Linked DNA regions of Niveibacterium microcysteis. The protein of the gene in region 2 interacts with the protein of the main gene of each other region in a pairwise test. Links are inferred from orthologs where the notes say so. Each region holds a gene or a part of one and is shown on either strand. Other genes may lie near its edges.

The links.
Region 1: the proteins of uvrB (region 2) and uvrA interact in binary tests that used the Escherichia coli proteins (3 or more experiments, as listed by UniProt). The link is inferred for Niveibacterium microcysteis from one-to-one orthologs.

Annotation. Positions count from the first base shown.
Region 1 is NZ_CP071060.1:4,520,481-4,528,315, reverse strand. The notes cover bases 2,045-5,366. They hold uvrA (excinuclease ABC subunit UvrA), read right to left. Parts: upstream 5,062-5,366; coding sequence 2,245-5,061; downstream 2,045-2,244. Other genes in these bases: JY500_RS20505 (transglutaminase-like domain-containing protein), read right to left, coding at 5,099-5,366; JY500_RS20515 (RtcB family protein), read right to left, coding at 2,045-2,242. In the rest of the region: JY500_RS20520 (pectate lyase family protein), read left to right, coding at 1-941; more of JY500_RS20515, read right to left, coding at 1,031-2,044; more of JY500_RS20505, read right to left, coding at 5,367-5,701; JY500_RS20500 (MFS transporter), read left to right, coding at 5,780-7,147; ssb (single-stranded DNA-binding protein), read left to right, coding at 7,147-7,671; JY500_RS20490 (PEP-CTERM sorting domain-containing protein), read right to left, coding at 7,777-7,835. UniProt on the Escherichia coli protein: The UvrABC repair system catalyzes the recognition and processing of DNA lesions. UvrA is an ATPase and a DNA-binding protein. A damage recognition complex composed of 2 UvrA and 2 UvrB subunits scans DNA for abnormalities.
Region 2 is NZ_CP071060.1:3,308,657-3,316,408, reverse strand. What follows is about bases 1,060-4,055. They hold uvrB (excinuclease ABC subunit UvrB), read left to right. Parts: upstream 1,060-1,540; coding sequence 1,541-3,571; downstream 3,572-4,055. Other genes in these bases: JY500_RS15000 (low molecular weight protein-tyrosine-phosphatase), read left to right, coding at 3,647-4,055; glpX (class II fructose-bisphosphatase), read right to left, coding at 1,060-1,365. Also shown: JY500_RS15015 (amino acid aminotransferase), read right to left, coding at 1-215; more of glpX, read right to left, coding at 358-1,059; more of JY500_RS15000, read left to right, coding at 4,056-4,114; JY500_RS14995 (Rne/Rng family ribonuclease), read right to left, coding at 4,213-7,176; JY500_RS14990 (RluA family pseudouridine synthase), read left to right, coding at 7,545-7,752. UniProt on the Escherichia coli protein: The UvrABC repair system catalyzes the recognition and processing of DNA lesions. A damage recognition complex composed of 2 UvrA and 2 UvrB subunits scans DNA for abnormalities.

The DNA.
Region 1 (7,835 bases), 1.2 Mb from region 2 along the record:
AAGCGGGCGGCACTAACGGCCTGAAGATCACCTACACCGGCGCCTTCAACTTCGCGTCGATCACCGATCCCTGCACGCAGTTCAAGCTCAGTGCGCAGACCCTCGAGATCAAGGGCGAATCGAACAAGCCATTGCGCAACATTTCGATCATCGGTGCTGACGGTTCTGCGGCGAACTTTGGCATTCACATCGTCGGCAGCGCGTCGAACATCATCATCCGCAACATGACGATCGGCCTGACACCGGGTGGCGGCGATTCGGACATCGTCGGTGTTGAGGGCAGCAGTGCCGGTGCACCGTCCAACATCTGGATCGATCACAACACCTTCTTCACATCCCTGGCTGAATGCAGTGGCGCGGGCGACACCGAGTTCGACGGCATGCTCGACTTCAAGAAGGGCGCGACCAACGTGACGGTGTCGTACAACTACCTGCACGACCATCACAAGGTCAGCCTCAACGGCTATTCGGACAGCGACACCGCCGAGCGCCTGATCACCTTCCACCATAACGTGTTCGAGAACCTGGGCTCGCGTACCCCGCTGCAACGCGCTGGCTATTCGCACCTCTTCAACAACCTGTTCTCCAGCATTCTCACGTCTGGCATCAACGTGCGCATGGGTGGGTACTCGCTGATCGAGGGCAACTACTTCGAGAACGCCAAGAACCCGGTTACGTCGCGAGACAGTTCGGAGCTGGGCTACTGGGAACTGCTGAACAACAACATCAGCGGACCGGGCGACTTCAAGACATACGGCATCACTTGGACGAGCAGCGACGCGTCACCGAGCAAGAATGCGGACGACTGGACTACGACCAAGACATTCCCGCGCGAGAAGCTGGGCTACGCCTACACGGCGCAATCGCCCGCCTGCGTGAAGCGTGGGCTCAAGGCCGTGGCCGGAGCGGGGACGGGCATGGCGACCCTGAGCTGCAATTGACCAACGCGGCGGCGCGCTGACGCCGTTCTGCGTGCACGCAGAACGGGCCGCTCAAGCGGCCCGTTCGGTTGATCCGACGCGAGGCTGAATCAGCCCTTGACGCACACCACCTGCCGTAGCGTGTGCACCACCTCGACCAGTTCGCGTTGCGCATTCATCACCGCATCGATGTCCTTGTAGGCCATCGGAATCTCGTCGATCACGTCGGCGTCCTTGCGGCACTCCACACCCTGCGTGGCGCGGACCTGATCGGCTACGGTGAAGCGGCGCTTCGCCTCGTTGCGGCTCATCGTGCGGCCGGCGCCGTGGCTGCAGGAACAGAACGCTTCTTCGTTGCCGAGCCCACGCACGATGAAGCTCTTCGCCCCCATCGAACCCGGGATGATGCCCAGCTGCCCCTTCTGCGCCGACACCGCGCCCTTGCGCGTGATCCACACCTCGGCGCCGAAGTGGGTTTCGCGCTGCACATAGTTGTGGTGGCAATTCACCGCTTCGACTTCGGCGCTGAAGGGTTGGCGGATGACCGTGCGCACAGCGGCGACCACCGCTTGCATCATCAGCACCCGGTTGCGCCGTGCGAAGTCTTGCGCCCAGCCAACCGCTTCGACGTAGTCGTCGAAGTGCGTGCTGCCTTCGTTGAAGTAGGCGAGGTCGCGGTCGGGCAGGTTGGCAATGTGCTGCCGCATATCGGCTTGCGCAAGTTCAATGAAGAGGTTGCCGATCGCGTTGCCGACCCCGCGCGAACCCGAGTGGAGCATGAACCACACCTGGTCGGCCTCATCGAGACAGACCTCGATGAAGTGGTTGCCGGTGCCCAGCGTGCCGAGGTGCTTGTGGTTGTTGGTGCGTTCCAGGCGTGGGTACTTCTCGGTGATGCGCCTGAAGCCGGCCTGGAGTTCCGTCCACATCGCGTCCACCGCCTTTGGCGGCGTCTCCCACGCTCCCGGATCGCGCCGGCCGGGCGCTCGCCCATGCGGCACGGCGCGCTCGATCGCGCTGCGCAGGCCGTGCAGACTCGTCGGCAGATCGGCGGCGGTGAGCGTGGTGCGTGCCGCCATCATGCCGCAGCCGATATCGACACCGACGGCCGCTGGAATGATCGCGCCGCGCGTCGGGATCACGCTGCCGATCGTTGAGCCCTTGCCCAGATGCACGTCCGGCATCACCGCGAGGTGGCGGAAGATGAAGGGCATCTTCGCGGTGTTCATCAGCTGCTTGCGCGCGTCGTCCTCGACCGGCACGCCGTCGGTCCACAGCTTGATCGGGCGGCCGTTGGCCACCTCAACGACCTGGTGCGTCACGTTCAGCTGAGCAGGCGTTTGAGGTACTTGCCGGTGTGGCTGATCGGGTGGGCGGCGACGGCTTCGGGCGGCCCGGCGACGAGGATGCGACCACCACCACCACCGCCTTCGGGGCCGAGATCGATCAGCCAGTCGGCGGTCTTGATCACGTCCAGGTTGTGTTCGATCACGACGATGGTGTTGCCGTGGTCGCGCAGGCGCGCGAGCACCTTCAGCAGCATCTCGATGTCCTGGAAGTGCAGGCCGGTGGTCGGTTCGTCGAGGATGTAGAGCGTGCGGCCGGTGTCGCGCTTCGACAGTTCCAGTGCGAGCTTCACGCGCTGCGCTTCGCCGCCTGAAAGGGTGGTGGCGCTCTGGCCGAGGCGGATGTAACCGAGGCCCACGTCGAGCAGGGTTTCGAGCTTGCGCGCGACGGTCGGCACCGCGTCGAAGAAGGCATGCGCTTCTTCGACCGTCATGTTCAGCACTTCGGCGATGGTCTTGCCGCGATAGCGGATCTCCAGCGTTTCGCGGTTGTAGCGCTGGCCGTGGCAGACGTCGCAGGGTACGAACACATCGGGCAGGAAGTGCATCTCCACCTTGATCATGCCGTCGCCCTGGCAGGCCTCGCAGCGCCCACCCTTCACATTGAAGGAGAAACGCCCCGGCCCGTAGCCGCGCTCACGCGATGCCGGCACGCCGGCGTACAGCTCGCGGATTGGCGTCAGCAGGCCGGTGTAGGTGGCGGGGTTGGAGCGCGGCGTGCGGCCGATCGGCGCCTGGTCGACGCTGATCACCTTGTCGAAGAATTCGAGGCCTTCGATGTCGTCGTATGGCGCGGGTTCCGCGACCGAGCCGTACAGATGGCGCGCGGCGATCGCGTAAAGCGTGTCGTTGATCAGCGTGCTCTTGCCGGAGCCGGAGACGCCGGTGATGCAGGTGAACAGCCCCACCGGCAGTTCCAGCGTCACGTGCTTGAGGTTGTTGCCGCGTGCCCCGCGCAGGTAAAGCTGGCGCTGCGGGTCGGGTGACTTTCGCTCGCCCGGCAACGCGATCTTGCGCCGGCCTGAGAGGAAGGCGCCGGTCGCCGAATCCGGGTGTGCCTCGACTTGCGCCGGCAGGCCGTGCGCGATCACCTGGCCGCCATGCTCACCCGCGCCGGGGCCCATGTCGACCACGTAGTCCGCAGCGCGGATCGCATCTTCGTCGTGCTCGACCACGATCACGGTGTTACCGAGATCGCGCAGCCGCGCCAGCGTGCCAAGCAGCCTGTCGTTATCGCGCTGGTGCAGGCCGATCGACGGCTCATCGAGCACGTACATCACGCCGGTGAGGCCGGAGCCGATCTGGCTCGCGAGCCGGATGCGCTGCGCTTCGCCGCCCGAGAGCGTATCGGCGCTGCGTTCAAGCATCAGGTAATCGAGGCCCACGTCGATCAGGAACTGCAGGCGCGCGGAGATCTCGTGCACGATCTTGTCGGCGATCTGCGCGCGATGGCCTTCGAGCTTGAGCGTGTCGAAGAAGTGCTTGCACTCGGCCAGCGCAAGGCGGCCGACCTGCGGCAGCGTGCGGTCGCCGATGAAAACGTGGCGCGCCTCTTCGCGCAGGCGCGTTCCTTCGCAGGTCGGGCAGGCCTGGTGGCTGCGGTACTTGGCCAGCTCTTCGCGCACTGCGATCGAGTCGGTCTCGCGATAGCGGCGCTCCAGGTTCGGCACGATGCCTTCGAAGCTGTGCTCCTTGGTGACGTTGCGACCGTTCTCGGACAGGTACTTGAAGGCGATCTTCGTCTTGCCCGAACCGTACAGCACGATCTGCTGCATCTCGGCAGGCAGTTCCTCGAAGGTGGCGTCGATGTCGAAGCCGTAGTGCGCCGCGAGGCTCTGCAGCATCTGGAAGTAGAACTGGTTGCGGCGATCCCAGCCGCGGATCGCGCCGCTGGCGAGCGACAGATGCGGAAAGGCGACGACGCGCGTCGGATCGAAGAACTCGACCGAGCCGAGACCATCGCACTTTGGGCAAGCGCCGACCGGGTTGTTGAAGGAGAACAACCGCGGTTCGAGTTCCGCGATCGCGTAGCTGCACACCGGGCAGGCGAAGCGCGCGGAGAACAGGTGCTCCTTGCCGTCATCCATCTCCACCGCCAGCGCGCGGCCTTCGGCGTGCGCCAGCGCGGTCTCGAAACTTTCGGCCAGGCGCTGGCGCGCATCGGCGCGCACCTTGAGGCGGTCTACGACGATGTCGATCGAATGCTTGCCGGTCTTTTCGAGTTTCGGCAGTGCATCGATCTCATGCAACGTGCCGTCGATGCGCAGGCGCACGAAGCCCTGTGCGCGCAGCTCGGCAAACATGTCTTCGAAGCTGCCCTTGCGCTCGGTCACCACCGGCGCGAGCACCATCACCTTGGTGTCCTCGGGCAGCGCGAGCACGGTGTCGACCATCTGCGACACGCTCTGTGCCGCGAGCGGCAACTTGTGCTCCGGGCAGTGCGGCTGGCCGGCGCGGGCGTACAGCAGGCGCAGGTAGTCGTGGATCTCGGTGACGGTGCCGACGGTCGAACGCGGGTTGTGGCTAGTCGCCTTCTGTTCGATCGAGATCGCTGGCGAAAGACCTTCGATCAGGTCGACGTCCGGCTTTTCCATTAGCTGCAGGAACTGCCGCGCGTACGCCGACAGCGATTCGACATAGCGGCGCTGCCCTTCGGCGTAGAGCGTGTCGAACGCGAGCGAGCTCTTGCCCGAGCCCGACAGGCCGGTGATCACCGTGAGCCGGTTGCGCGGGATGTCGAGCGAGATGTTCTTCAGGTTGTGCGTGCGCGCACCGCGGATCTTGATGTCGTCCATGAGCGTTCTTCGATTCCCTTGCCGCGCTTCGGCGCGTCTAGGTCGGGGCGCCGGCGGTTCGCAGCGGCGCCTCGATGTCGGGCAGGTTCAGGAACACCTGCTCGATGGTGGAATGGCGGGTCAATGCGTCGACCACGGCCTGCAGCGGTTCGGCGTACAGGCCTTCGATGTCTTGTTCGGCGCCGCCCCGGATCGGGAAGGCGAGGTGTTCGTGCGGCGGCGTGAAGCGGGCGTCTACGCCGGGCTTGTTGCCGCGGGCGTCGATGCGGTACCAGCCGTGGTCGGCCAGGTACACCGCGTTGAGCCCATGCAGGCAGTACGGCGCACCACCATCGCCAACCGGCAGGCGCTGGTAGCACAGCGCCGCGGGGATGCCGTTGGCGCGCAACAGGGCGGCCAGCAGATGGCTCTTCGCGTAGCAATAGCCAGTTCGGTGTGCGAGCACTTCGGAGGCGCGCAGCGTCACCGGCCCGCTGCGGTAGTCCCAACTGTGGCGGATTTCGTCGCGCACAAATTCGAAGCAACGTCGTGCGATCGCCTCGTCGCCACTACCCGCCTCAACCGCGAGCTGCTGGGCCAGCGCGTGTACGGCCGGTGTTTTCCAATCAATGCTGGAGCTGGACGCGAGGTAGGGAGTCATTCGATGCGCGAACGCGGGGTGGCCGGGAAGGGCAACCTGCTAATATACGCAACTCGCTGATTCAAAGCCATTTTCCCGATGTCCTCCCCGTTCTCCGACCGCATGAGTGCGCAGGAACGCCGCGCCGGCGCCACGCTGGCCGCGATCTTTGCGTTGCGCATGCTCGGGCTGTTCCTGATCCTGCCGGTGTTCTCGGTCTTCGCGAAGACGCTGCCGGGCGGGAACGACCTGCAATGGGCCGGGCTGGCGCTGGGCGCCTTCGGCATGGTGCAGGCGATCTTCCAGGTGCCCTTCGGTGTCGCGTCGGACCGCTTTGGCCGCAAGCCGGTGATCGTTTTCGGCCTGCTCATGTTTGCTGCCGGTTGTGCGCTGGCCGCCTGGGCGCCCAACATCGGCTGGATGATCGCGGCGCGTGCGCTGCAGGGTGCTGGCGCGATCTCCGCCGCGGTGTCGGCGCTGGCCGCCGACCTCACCCGCGAGCAGCATCGCACCAAGGTGATGGCGATGATCGGCTCGACGATCGGGCTGGTGTTTGCCGTGTCCCTGGTCGCTTCGCCGGCGCTGTACCAGTGGATCGGCATGCACGGCATGTTCCTGCTGACCGGGGCCTTGTCGCTGCTGGCGATCCCGGTGTTGCTGCGCGCGGTGCCGACGCCGCCGCGCATCGAGACCGCGATGCCGCGGGTGCCGCTTGCCACGGTGCTGACCGAACGGCAGCTGATGCCGCTTCATTTTGGCGTGTTCGCGATCCACATGATCCAGATGGGCATGTTCCTGATCGTGCCGCGCATCCTGGTCGAGTCCGAACACCTGCCGCTGGCCGAGCACTGGAAGATCTACCTGCCGGTGGTGCTGGCTAGTTTCGTACTGATGGTGCCGGCGATCATTTACGCCGAGCGCAAACGCCAGATGCGGCGCGTACTGTTGGCGTCGATTGCGCTGCTGGCAGCCACGCAACTCGGTTTTCTGTTGGTGCAGGATACGTTCTGGCCGATCGTTGGCCTGCTGTTCCTGTTCTTTGTCGCCTTCAACATTGTTGAGGCGTCGCTGCCCTCGCTGGTGTCGCGCATCGCGCCGCCGCAGGCCAAAGGGGCGGCGCTGGGCGTCTACAACACCTCGCAGTCGATCGGCGCGGCGCTGGGCGGCGCGGCGGGCGGGGCGGTGGCCGCCCACTTCGGGCCGCATGCGGTGTTTGCCGGCACCACGCTGTTGGCCTTGATCTGGTGGCTGTGGGCGCGCAGCATGCGCAACCCGCCGCAGCTGACCGAACGCGAGATCGCGATTGATCCGCATATCGAGATCGCCAGCTTCCGCCACGAACTGCTCGCGCTGCCCGGCGTGCGCGAGGCCATCGTCATCCCCGAGCGGCGGATGGCATACTTGAAGATTAATCTTGAGCGCTGGGATGAAGCATCCCTGCGCCGTCTTACTGGAGGGAAAGCCTGATGGCTTCTGTGAACAAGGTGATCCTCGTCGGTAACCTCGGTGCCGACCCGGAGACCCGCTACGCCCCGAGCGGCGACGCGATCTGCAATATCCGTATCGCGACCACCGACACCTGGCGCGACAAGGCCACCGGCGAGAAGAAGGAAGCGACCGAATGGCACCGCGTTGTGTTCTTCGGCAAGGTCGCGGAAATCGCCGGCCAGTACCTGAAGAAGGGCTCGTCGGTCTATATCGAAGGCCGCCTGCAGACCCGCAAGTGGCAGGACAAGGAAGGTCGTGACCAGTACACGACCGAGATCCGCGCCGACCAGATGCAGATGCTCGGCGGCCGCCCCGGTGGTGAGGGCGGCGGCTCGCGCGGCGGCTACAACAGCGGCGGCGACGACTACAACCAGGCACCGGCTCCGCGCGGCGGCAATCAGGGCGGCGGCAATGCACGCCCGCAATCGCGCCCGGCCCCGGCGCCACAGGCCCCGGCCGGCGGAAACAACTTCGGCGATTTCGACGACGACATTCCATTCTGATACGCGTCCGCCGATTCGTCGCCCGAAAAGAAAAAGCCCTGAGAAATCAGGGCTTTTTGCTGTGTGGCGTCCGAGCGCCAGACTCGGCGGCCGGTTGATGAGGTATCAGCCGGTCTTGCGGCGGCGCGATGCGGCGAGTCCGACGAGCCCGAGACCGGTCAACA
Region 2 (7,752 bases):
ATCGGCTGATAGCCGCGCGCCGGGGCGGCTTCCAGGCGTGCCTTTTCGGCGGCCTTGACTGCGCCGAGCAGCGGGATCTTCCCGTTGTCGTCGTAGTAGACGCCCACGCCGAGGTTCACCTTGGTGGTGCGGGTGTCAGCGTTGAAGGCTTCGTTGAGGCCGAGAATCGGGTCACGCGGGGCCATCTCCACCGCGGCGAAAATCGAGGCAGTCATCGGAACTCCAGTTGCAGGTTTGGGCGACAGACGGGGGGAAAGTCGCAGGAAATCAAGCTTTTAAGTTTAGCACGCGGCCATGCGACTGTCGCCCGGATGGCCGTCCCGCCCGGGGCGTCGGTGGCCGACGTGCTGTCGCTTGTCAGAGGATCAGCGACTTGATCGCGTCGTCCTTGCGGGCGAGGTAATGCGTCGAATGGATACGGCGGATCGTGCGCGATTTGCCGCGGATCAGCAGCGTTTCGGTGGTCGCGAAGGTGCCGTCACTGGTGACCCCTTCGAGCAGATCGCCCTTGGTGATGCCGGTGACCGCGATGATCACGTTGTCGGTGCGGGCCATCTCGTCGAGCGTCAGCACCGTGTCGACCGCGATGCCCATCTTTGCGCAACGTGCGCGCTCTTCGGCGCCGAGCGCCACGTTTTCCGGCGTCGCGCCCTTGGCGATATCCCTCGGTATCAGGCGGCCCTGCATGTCGCCATCGAGCGCGCGGGCGACTGCGGCGGAGACAACGCCTTCCGGTGCGCCGCCGATGCAGTACAACATGTCCACTTCGTTGTCCGGCATGCAGGCCATCACCGACGCGGCGACATCGCCGTCGGGGATCGCGAAGACCTTGCAGCCAAGCGCATGCATTTCCTTGATGGCGGCCTCATGGCGCGGCTTCGCCAGCGTGATCACGGTCAGCCGGTTGAGCGGCTTGCCGAGTGCGGCGGCGACCGAGCGCAGGTTGTCTTCGAGCGGCTTGTGCAGATCGATCGCGCCCTTGGCCGGGTTGCCGACGATCAGCTTCTCCATGTACATGTCCGGCGCGCGCATGAAGCTGCCCTTGTCGCCCGCGGCCAGCACCGCTACCGCGTTGTTCTGGCCCATTGCGGTCATGCGGGTGCCATCGATCGGGTCGACCGCGATATCCACGCCGTCGCCGCCACGACCGACGTGTTCGCCGATGTAGAGCATGGGGGCCTCGTCGATCTCGCCCTCGCCGATAACGATCTCGCCGTCGATCTGGATCTGGTTCAGCACGAAGCGCATCGCCTCGACGGCAGCGCCGTCGGCCTTGTTCTTGTCGCCGCGGCCAAGCCATTTGTAGCCGGCGAGGGCGGCGGCTTCGGTTACGCGGGTGAATTCGATCGCAAGTTCGCGTCTCATGCTGTGGGATTCCTGTTGTGGGCCGCGACGCTCGTGGCGTGCCGGCGGGTCAATTCAGGGGCGGGATTGTAAACGGATGGGCGCCGTCCTGCCGGCTCGCCGAAACAAGCCGCGGCCGAACTTGCGATGCGGCATACAATCCAAGGTTCGGCCAGTTTTCCGGAGCGCCCTTGTGATCGTCGAATTTCCTGGAAGTCCGTTCCGCCTGCATCAGCCGTTTCCGCCCGCTGGGGACCAGCCCACCGCGATCGCAAAGCTGACCGAAGGGGTCGAGGACGGGCTGATGTACCAGACCTTGCTCGGCGTTACCGGCTCGGGCAAGACTTACACGATGGCCAACGTCATCGCGCGCACTGGCAAACCCGCGCTGGTGCTGGCGCCGAACAAGACGCTCGCCGCGCAGCTTTACGCCGAGTTCCGCGAATTCTTCCCCGAGAACGCGGTCGAGTACTTCGTTTCCTACTACGACTACTATCAGCCCGAGGCCTATGTGCCGAGCCGCGATCTCTTCATCGAGAAGGATTCGGCGATCAACGAGCACATCGAACAGATGCGGCTGTCGGCGACCAAGAGCCTGCTGGAGCGGAGGGATGTGGTGATCGTCGCGACCGTGTCCTGCATCTACGGTATCGGCGACCCGGTGGACTACCACTCGATGATCCTGCACCTGCGCGAGGGCGAGAAGATGCCGCAACGCGATGTCGTGCAGCGCTTGGTTGGCATGCAGTACTCGCGTTCGGACCTGGATTTCAAACGCGGCACCTTCCGCGTGCGCGGTGATGTGATCGACATCTTCCCGGCCGAAAACGCCGAAATGGCGGTGCGGCTGGAGTTGTTCGACGATGAGATCGAGCACATCACGCTGTTCGACCCCTTGACCGGGCATCTGAAGCAGAAGCTTGGCCGCTTTACGGTATTCCCATCCAGCCACTACGTGACGCCGCGTGCGACAGTGCTCAAGGCGATCGAGGGCATCAAGGAGGAGTTGCGTGAGCGCATCGACTTCTATGTGCGTGAGAACAAGCTGGTCGAAGCGCAGCGCATCGAGCAGCGCACCCGCTTCGATCTGGAGATGCTGACTGAGGTGGGTTTCTGCAAGGGCATCGAGAACTACTCGCGGCATCTCTCCGGTCGTGCGCCCGGCGAGCCGCCGCCGACGCTGATCGACTACCTGCCGCGCGATGCGCTGATGTTCATCGACGAATCGCATGTGGCGATTCCGCAGGTGGGCGGCATGTTCAAGGGTGACCGGGCGCGCAAGGAGAACCTGGTGGGCTACGGCTTCCGGCTGCCCTCGGCGGTCGACAACCGACCGCTGAAGTTCGAGGAGTTCGAACGCCTGATGCCGCAGACGATCTTTGTCTCCGCGACGCCAGCGGCCTATGAAGAGCAGCATCAAGGACAGGTGGTGGAGCAGGTGGTGCGACCGACTGGTCTGGTCGACCCGGTGATCGACGTCCGGCCGGCGATTACGCAGGTCGACGACTTGCTGACTGAGATCCGCAAGCGCACCGCGGTGGAGGAGCGTGTGCTCGTCACCGTGCTGACCAAGCGGCTGGCCGAGGAGCTGACCGATTACCTCGGCGAGAACGGCATCCGGGTGCGCTACCTGCACTCCGATATCGATACGGTCGAGCGGGTCGAGATCATCCGCGATCTGCGCCTGGGCGAGTTCGATGTGCTCATCGGCATCAATCTGCTGCGCGAGGGGCTGGATATCCCTGAGGTCTCGCTGGTCGCGATCCTCGACGCAGACAAGGAAGGCTTCCTGCGTTCCGAGCGCAGCCTGATCCAGACGATTGGCCGCGCGGCGCGCCATTTGCACGGCACAGCGATCCTCTACGCCGACCGTATCACCGATTCGATGCGGGCCGCGATGGGCGAAACGGAGCGCCGTCGCGCCAAGCAGATCGCGCACAACGAGGCTAACGGCATCGTGCCGAAGTCCGTGCACAAGCGAATCAAGGACATCATCGATGGCGTCTATCACGAAGCGGAGGCCGGCAAGGCCCTCAAGGTCGCCGAGGCCGATGCCGACTATGCGTTGATGGACGAAAAGGCGCTGGCCAAGGCGATCAAGAAACTGGAGAAGGACATGCTTGAGCACGCGCGAAACCTGGAGTTCGAGAAGGCGGCCGCTGCGCGAGATGAACTGTTCCGGCTGCGCCAGCGCGCCTTTGGTGCCGATCAGCACGGCACACCCTGATTCACTCTCGGCTTCGATCCGCCTGTGCGGTGGGCGGCCGGCAATACGAAGACAACAACGAGAAAAACTCAGAGCATGAAGCGCGTACTGTTCATCTGTACTGGAAACATCTGCCGCTCCCCCACCGCAGAGGGGGTAGCGAGGGCCATGATCGCGGCATCGGGCGCCGACGTCGAAGTGGACTCGGCCGGGATTCAGGGCATGCATGCTGGCGAGGCGCCTGATCCGCGTTCGCAACGCGCGGCCAAACGGCGTGGCTACGAGCTTGGCAAATTGCGTGCGCGCAAGCTGGCTGCGGCGGATTTCGAGGTATTCGACTTGCTGGTTGCGATGGATCGCGGCCATCTCGCCCACATGAAACGACTCTGTCCGCCGGAGCATGCGGGCAAGCTGCACTTGTTCCGGGATTTCATCGCCGACGGCGTGGGTCTTGACGTGCCCGACCCCTACTACGGCGGTGACGCGGGTTTCGAGCATGTGCTCGATCTGTGCGAAGACGGTGTGGTGGCCATGTTGGCGGCCATCAAGGCGGGCAAGGTGTAGGTGCGTCGGCTACCGGCGCTGCGGTGCCGACCTCAAATGAGAACGCCCCGCTGACCAGAGGACAGCGGGGCGTTTTGGTTTGTGCGGCCCGAGCTGGTTTACTCGTTGCGCGTTTCGACTTGCTGCAGCGGCTCGTCGGCGACGACCGGGCGCGCCGGCCGTTGGCGACGGCGACGCGCGGGCGCTTCGTCCGAGCTTACCGGGGCGGCGGCAGGTGCTGCCGGTGCGTCGCTGCGCGTTTCGATCATGACGAGCTCATCGCTCTTCAGCACCGCGCTCAGGTCGAACGGCAGTTGAGCCTGGGTGCGTGCAGCGGCCGCGCGAACGGGCAGTGGTTCCTCTTGAGCAAGCTCGGCCTGCGCAACCGGAGCGATTGGCGCCGCTTCGACCACGGCAGGGGCCGGCTCGTTCGCGATTGCCTCAACGACTGCGGTGACGGCGACGGTTTCGCTTGCTGCGGTGGCTGGCGCGGCGACAGGCTCGACCACCGGCGCACTGCTGGGAAGCGCTTCGGTCGTCGCGGCCTCTTTCGCTGCAGCAGCGGCGGCAGCGGCTTCCGGCGTCGGGTAGAACATGATTTCTACCGGTGCCTGGCGTTGGCGACGTTCGCGGTGAGCTTGGCGCTCTGCGTCACGTTCGGCTCTGCGGGCTTTGGCTTCCGCACGGCGCGCAGCGTCGGCTGCGGCTTGTGCTTCCGCAGCGGCTGCGGCGGCCTCCGGTGTTGGATAGAACATGATCTCGACCGGGCGGTTCGCGCTATCGCCTTGCTCCTGCGCCGCAGCTTCGTTGTTACGGCGTTCGCCGCCGCGGCGGCCGCGGCGGTTGCGACGGCGGCTAGTGCCTTCGCCTTCATCCGCTTGCGGTGCGATCTCGGGGGCGGCGCTGGCACCTTCGATGGCGCCGGTGTCGATCACGGTCGCGATATCGGCTTCAGTTGCGGCCGGTTTCGGCTGACGCGGCTGACGCGGTTCACGTGGCTCGCGCGGCTGGCGTTCGCGGCGTTCCTGCGTCTGGCCCTCAGGCTTCTCCGCGCGTTCGCCACGGTTTTCATCGCGACGACCGCGTTCTCCACCTTCGCGTTGCGGCTTGGTTGCCTGTTCGGCAACGGCTTCGGGCTTGGCGCCCTGGCGGTCACGGCCTTTTTCGCCACGCGCTTCGTTGCGGTTGCGTTGCTCGTCGCGGCCTTTCTGGGCGTCGCGATTGCGCTCGCCGCGTTCGCCGCGTTCTTCCCGGTTGCCACGGCCACCGCGCTCGCCACGGCTACGCTCGTTGCGACGTCCGTTGCGGCCCGCGTCCTTGGTCTCGGCAGGCTTCGCGGCCGGCGCCGCGGTGGTGGCGTCACCACCACGGAACCAGTTCAGGATGCGTTGGAACAGGCTGGGGCCCAGCTGCACAGTCGCGCTAGGGGCGACCGGTGCGGCCTCGGTCTTCGGCTCAACGATCGGGGCCGGCTGGTCCGGCGTGAACGAGCGGATCGCGGCTTCCTGGCGCGGGGGCTTGCCTTCGGTGTTGGCGGACGGCGGCGCATAGGTTGCGTCGGCCGGCATCTGCGCCATCTTGTAGCTGGGCAGGTTCAGCTCTTCCGAGTTCAGCTGGTCGTGACGCAGACGGACGATCTCGTGCGCCGGCGTTTCCAGATGGCGGTTCGGGATCAGTAGCAGGTTGACCTTGTGGCGCAGCTCGATCTTGGCGATGTCGTCGCGCTTTTCGTTCAACAGGAAGGTTGCGACATCAACCGGTACCTGACAGTGCAGCGCGCCGGTGTTCTCCTTCATCGCTTCCTCTTCGAGGATGCGCAGGATGTGCAGCGCAGCCGATTCGGTCGAGCGGATATGGCCGGTGCCGGTACAGCGCGGGCAGGTGATGTAACTGGTTTCGGCGAGCGCCGGGCGCAGGCGCTGACGCGAGAGCTCCAACAGGCCGAAGCGGCTGATCTTGCCGGTCTGAACACGGGCGCGGTCATGGCGAAGGGCGTCGCGCAGGCGGTTTTCCACCTCGCGCTGGCTCTTCGGGTTTTCCATGTCGATGAAGTCGATGACGATCAGGCCGCCCAAGTCACGCAGGCGCAGCTGGCGGGCCACTTCGTCCGCGGCTTCGAGGTTGGTCTTCAGCGCGGTTTCTTCGATGTCCGCGCCGCGGGTTGCGCGGCCCGAGTTCACGTCGACCGCGACCAGCGCTTCGGTATGGTCGATCACCACGGCACCGCCCGAAGGCAGATTTACCTGGCGCGAGTACGCCGATTCGATCTGGTGTTCGATCTGAAAGCGCGAGAACAGCGGAACATCGTCGCGGTAGCGCTTCACGCGATGCACATTGGTCGGCATCACATGCGCCATGAACTGGCGCGCCTGCTCGTACACGTCGTCGGTGTCGATCAGGATTTCACCGATGTCGGAGGAGAAGTAGTCGCGGATCGCACGGATCACGAGGCTGCCTTCCTGATAGATCAGGTAGGCGCCGCTCTGGCCCTTGGCTGCTCCTTCGATTGCTTTCCACAGCTGGGCGAGGTAGTTCAGGTCCCACTGCAGTTCTTCGGCTGCACGGCCGATCGCTGCGGTGCGAGCGATCATGCTCATGCCGGTGGGCACGTCCAGTTGATCCAGCGCGTCGCGCAATTCCGCGCGGTCGTCACCCTCAACGCGGCGCGAAACGCCACCGCCGCGGGGGTTGTTCGGCATCAGCACCAGGTAGCGGCCGGCCAGTGAGATGAAGGTGGTCAGGGCTGCGCCCTTGTTGCCACGTTCGTCCTTCTCAACCTGGACGATCAGTTCCTGGCCTTCCTTGATCGCGTCCTGAATGCGGGCGCGGGAAGCTTCTACACCTTCCTTGAAATAGGCGCGGGAAATTTCCTTGAACGGCAGAAAGCCATGGCGTTCGGCGCCATAGTCAACAAAGGCTGCTTCGAGGCTGGGCTCGACGCGTGTCACGACGCCTTTGTAGATGTTGCTCTTGCGTTGTTCCTTGGCGGCCGATTCGATATCGAGATCGATCAATTTCTGACCATCTACGATCGCGACGCGCAGTTCTTCGGCCTGCGTCGCATTAAAAAGCATGCGCTTCATTGGTGTTGTTCTCCCGCGCGCAAGCGGGCAGAACGAACCGCACCGTCCGATTCGGACGGCGTACTCAGATTGTCGGGAACGCTGTCATGCGATGGTTCGTTTTCAAAAAGAGTCGCGGGATTCGTACTGATCGGTCCTGCAGTCTCGGCGAGGTTCGGCCGACCGCTCAGGGCCTTGCATTCTGCGAGTTGCGCGCCAACTATGTGGTCAAGTGTTTTTTGGGTACCATCGCGAGCTTTTGTGCTCCAGCGACGGTTGGCTTGGCGTTCCTCTGGGAGCTGAGCTCATCGCCGACTGGTCCGTACCTGCATCCTGCGAGGTGCGGCCCGAGCCGGACGTACCGGACGAACCCAAGCAGTATATTCAACATGGTCTTGCAAGGCAAAACCCCGTCCGCCCCCCCAGCCGTCCAGCGAGTGCTGATCGACGAAAACGATGCAGGTCAGCGCATCGACAATTTTCTGATCCGCGTCTGCAAAGGCGTGCCCAAGAGCCTGATCTACCGAATCTTGCGCAGCGGCGAGGTGCGGGTGAATAAAGGGCGCATCGATCAGACCTACCGGCTCGCGGCGGGCG